2 regions of the Aneurinibacillus uraniidurans genome follow, and region 1 is predicted to be linked to the other one. Evidence: predicted binding sites of a transcription regulator. Region 1 holds the regulator's gene; the other holds the start of a gene.

Region 1 (2,478 bases):
CCATGAACAACAATGACTTTTTTCGGTTTTTTTGTAAACCCGCTAAGCCAGCTAAGCAATCCATCCCGATCGGCGTGCGCAGAAAATCCTTCAATCATGTGAACATGCGCAGCCACCTTATAATCCCGACCAAAAATCCGCACATGCCGCGCCCCATCTACAATACGCCGTCCGAGTGTCCCTGGCGCTTGATAACCAACAAACACAACATGCGACTTCGGACGCCAAATATGGTGACGCAAATGGTGCTTAATGCGACCTGCTTCACACATGCCACTCGATGAGATAATCATCGCGCCGCTCGTTACCCGGTTTAGACGCTGCGACTCTTCTCTAGTCTCAACAAATACAAGCCCCGGAAGTGCAAGTGGGTCCATCCCCCGCCGAATGTATTCCTGACTTTCTTCATCAAATACATCCTCATGATGGCGGAATACACGCGTCGCTTCGATCGCAAGCGGACTGTCGATAAACACAGGCATTGGTTTAATTGTACCATGCTCCAATAACTCCGTAAGTTCGTAAATAATCTCCTGCGTCCGTCCTACAGAGAAGGAAGGAATAATGATGGTCCCCCCTTCCTCCTGAACACGCTGTACAATGCTGCCAAGCTTTTGTCTACGATCCGTAGTGTGATCATGCAAACGATCTCCATACGTAGATTCAATAAACACATAATCCGCTTCTGCAATCCACGCTGGATCTTTCACAATCGCCTGGCCTCGACTGCCGAGATCACCGGAAAACACAACCTTACACGTTTTCCCCTCTTCTATCTCAACCCACAGCTCAATGATAGCCGAACCAAGAACATGCCCGGCATCTTGCAGGCGCACCTGCACGCCTGGCACAACCTCATACATTTCATCATAACCAATCCCCAAAAAGCGCGACAGAGCGCGTCGTCCATCTTCTTCTGTATAAAGCGGCCCAATACGACGTGCAGTCTTTGCCCCTTTCTTCTTACGGTTACGTCGCTCTGCTTCCACCTCCTGAATGTGACCGCTATCAGGTAACAAAATGGAGCACAGCTCAGCCGTAGAGTGCGTACAAATTACCTGCCCGCGAAACCCATCCCGGCACAGCTTCGGAATTAACCCGCTATGGTCGATATGTGCATGCGTCAGCACGACAGCATCGATCTCATCTATGGCAAACGCAAATGGCTCTCGATTTCGTTCCTCAATCTCTCCACTTCCCTGAAACATCCCGCAGTCAATTAAGATACGAGATTCACCTGCTGTAAGCAAGTAACATGAACCGGTTACGGTACCGGCTCCCCCTAAACACTGTATGTTCATCCTCATCCCTGTCCTGTTCTAAAGAATGACCCTGCACGCGGCAGGGTCATTCTTTCTTTTTGTTATGTTTAAGCAAGTCTTCTAATTCCTTCACAAAAACATTAATATCTTTGAACTGCCGATATACAGATGCAAAGCGGACATATGCCACCTCATCGACTTCATACAGCGCACTCATGACCAGCTCGCCTACATCCTTACTGTGGACTTCCGCCTGGCCGCAGTTGCGCAATTCCCGCTCGATTCGATCGACAATTCCTTCAAGCGTCTCAAGCGGAACCGGGCGCTTCTCGCAAGCGCGAATCATCCCACGCAAAATTTTATCCCGGCTAAATTCTTCCCGCACCCCGTCCTTTTTGATGACAAGAAGCGGTGTTTCTTCAACGACTTCAAACGTCGTAAAACGGCGCTGACACTCTTCGCACTCCCGGCGCCTGCGAATCGATTTGTTATCATTTACAGGACGTGAGTCGAGTACCCGCGTTCCGTTATGCATACAGTACGGACATCGCATGTCATCAACCCCAATATCATGGTACTTTCCCATTAGTTTGTCCTAGAAATTTGCTTACGTCAAGTGTGTACCAAAAGAAAAGGGAGCCAGATTGGCTCCCTTTGTTACAACTATATGCTTACACAGTCACTTCTTCTTTTTTTTTCGCATTTGCAGCAGCTGATACGTGCTTAGCAAGGTCGAGAACACGGCAAGAATAGCCCCACTCGTTGTCATACCATGCCAGAACTTTTACCTGGCGAGTTCCCATTACCATCGTAGACAGACCATCTACAATCGAAGAGTTCTCATTTCCGTTGAAATCAGCCGATACGAGCGGCTCATCTGTGTAGCCAAGAATGCCTGTCATGCTGCCTTCGCTTGCTTCACGAAGCACACGATTTACCTCTTCTACCGTTACGTCTTTCTTCACGTTCACTACAAGATCGACAACGGATACGTTCGGCGTTGGCACGCGGAGCGAGAAGCCATTCAGCTTGCCTTGCAGTTGCGGAAGTACGAGACCAACCGCACGTGCTGCCCCTGTAGAAGTCGGGATGATTGCCTGTCCGCACGCACGAGCACGACGCAGGTCTTTATGTGGATTATCAAGGTTTTTCTGATCGTTTGTGTAAGAGTGAATCGTTGTCATCATACCAGATTCAATGCCAAACGCTTGATCAA
Region 2 (2,478 bases), 1.9 Mb from region 1:
TATTTCCAGAAGGCTGAAAAAGAAATTGATCTTGCTCGTGTGCAGGAGCGTGGACTTGGATTTGTGCGCAGGGCAACAGGTGGGCGAACGGTACTGCACGATAAAGAGCTGACGTATAGTGTGGTCGTATCTGAGCACCATCCGCTTATGCCATCTGGCGTCACGGATGCGTATCGCATCATTAGCCAGGGATTGTTAGAAGGATTTCGTCTGCTTGGTATGCAGGCAGACTTGATGAATCCAGAGGCGGCGAAATTCGCAGAACCATCATCTGCTGCTTGCTTCGATGTACCGTCCTCATACGAGCTTGTTGTAGAAGGACGTAAAGTAGCAGGAAGTGCCCAAACGAGGCAGAAGGGCGTGATTTTACAGCACGGCTCGATTTTGCTGGATATGGATGCAGAACTTTTGTTTGACATTATACGATTTCCGAATGAGCGAGTGCGGGATCGATTGTTAAAAAGCTTCTATGAAAAGGCGGTTGCCATTAATGAACTGCGCAAGCAACCTGTCACGCTTGCAGAGGTAAAGCCGGCATTTCGAGAAGGGTTTGCACGCGGATTTGCAGTTGAACTAATAGACGATGTTTTAACGCAGGAAGAGTGGGAGCTAGCCGAGCAACTTGCTTATGAAAAGTATGGGAATGACGAGTGGAATTTTAGACGGTAGAAAAAGGAGACGACCGTGTTTCGGTCGTTTTTGTCTTGATTATTATGATGGCAAATGAGGAATTATCTATATATTGTGTTTAAAATTTTAAGTACATACAATATATTGACGTGCATCCAACGCTAGGGTAGACTAATAAGACATTGATTAACTGTATCAGACAGGCCGCCTTACGGTCAATTGGTACATAGTATAACTGGAGGGTGAAAAATGGAGGCAGTAACTGAATCACAAGGAAAAATGAGGCTTGAAGGTTTAAGCGAGAAAATTTTCCTTGATCGGTATGCTCTGAAAGATACAGATCCAGACCACATTCAGGAAGGCGATACGGTTCTTGTTCTAACGCATGACGATCCGAAGTTTCCGAAGAAAGAAGTCGGGATTGTAACAAAACGGACAGGTAGTGAGCTCGAGGTTGAGCTGCGGAACGGTGAGATGGTGACATCGAATGCCGATAAAGCACTCCGCACGCTAGAACAAACACCGGAAGAGATGTGGGATCGCCTGGCAAAAACGATTGCATCAGTAGAGACAACACCTGAGAAGCAGCAGGAATGGCAGGAGAAATTCCGTAGTCTATTGGATGACTGGAAGCTTGTGCCGGGCGGACGGATTGCAGCTGGAGCGGGTGCCAATGATGAATTGACACTGTATAACTGCTATGTAATCCCTTCTCCGCATGACAGCCGGGGCGGCATTATGGAAACGCTCGGTCAAATGACAGAGATCATGTCCCGAGGCGGTGGGGTTGGAATCAACCTTTCAAGTCTTCGCCCGCGCCGTGCGCAAGTAAAAGGCGTGAACGGATCGTCAAGTGGTTCGGTGTCATGGGGTGGACTGTTTAGTCATACGACCGGATTAATTGAGCAAGGTGGGAGCCGCAGGGGAGCATTGATGCTAATTATGAACGACTGGCACCCTGACCTGCTGGAGTTCATTACCGTTAAACAAAACATGGGCATGATTACAAATGCCAACCTGTCAGTAGCAATAAGTAATGGTTTTATGAAGGCTGTAAAAGAAGACCTGGAATGGGAACTGAAATTCCCGGATACGACAGACCCGGAATACGACGAAGTATGGGATGGAAACCTGGATAAATGGCTGTCACTCGGTAAAGAAGTGCGCGTATACAAAACGGTTCGCGCGCGCGATGTGTGGCACATGATTATTGAATCGGCATGGAAGTCTGCTGAACCAGGTATCGTATTCATGGAATACTACAACCAGATGTCGAACAGCTGGTATTTCAACCCGATTATTTGTACGAATCCGTGTGGGGAGCAAGGTTTGCCAGGATGGGGCGTATGCAACCTTTCTGCTATTAATCTATCAAAATTCGCTAAAGATGGCGAAGTTGATTGGGACAGCCTATCTACAGCAGTTCGTTATTCCGTTCGCTTCCTCGATAACGTGGTCGATGCAACACCGTATCATTTCGAAGAAAACAAAGCGAATCAGAAAAACGAACGTCGCGTAGGTCTTGGTACGATGGGCCTTGCAGAAATGATGATTCACCTGAAAATCCGCTACGGCAGCCCGGAATCGCTTGAATTCCTGGACAAGCTGTATGCGTTCATCGCTCGTGAATCATATCTGGCATCGTCTGAAATTGCCGCAGAAAAAGGCAGCTTCCCGGCGTTTATCGCAGATAAATTCCTGGAGAGCGGCTTCATGAAGCAGTTCGATGACGAGCTGCGTGAAACGATTCGTGAAAACGGTATGCGCAACGTAACTGTTCTGACACAGGCTCCTACTGGGTCCACAGGAACCATGGTTGGAACAAGTACCGGAATTGAGCCTTTCTAT

The links. The regulator NrdR, encoded in region 1, represses ribonucleotide reductase genes. The targets are predictions, from matches to a motif close to AACACNATATATNGTGTT.
Region 2: PO771_RS05700 (adenosylcobalamin-dependent ribonucleoside-diphosphate reductase) is a predicted target of NrdR. The motif match lies at 764-781, and genes of this name have one in related genera.

What each region holds. Positions count from the first base shown of each region.
Region 1 is NZ_CP116902.1:3,087,670-3,090,147, forward strand. Features, by position in the region: gene PO771_RS15455 (MBL fold metallo-hydrolase RNA specificity domain-containing protein) at 1-1,301, opposite strand, end outside; gene nrdR (transcriptional regulator NrdR) at 1,348-1,815, opposite strand; gene PO771_RS15465 (glyceraldehyde-3-phosphate dehydrogenase) at 1,934-2,478, opposite strand, start outside.
Region 2 is NZ_CP116902.1:1,127,583-1,130,060, forward strand. Features, by position in the region: gene PO771_RS05695 (lipoate--protein ligase family protein) at 1-669, shown strand, start outside; gene PO771_RS05700 (adenosylcobalamin-dependent ribonucleoside-diphosphate reductase) at 880-2,478, shown strand, end outside.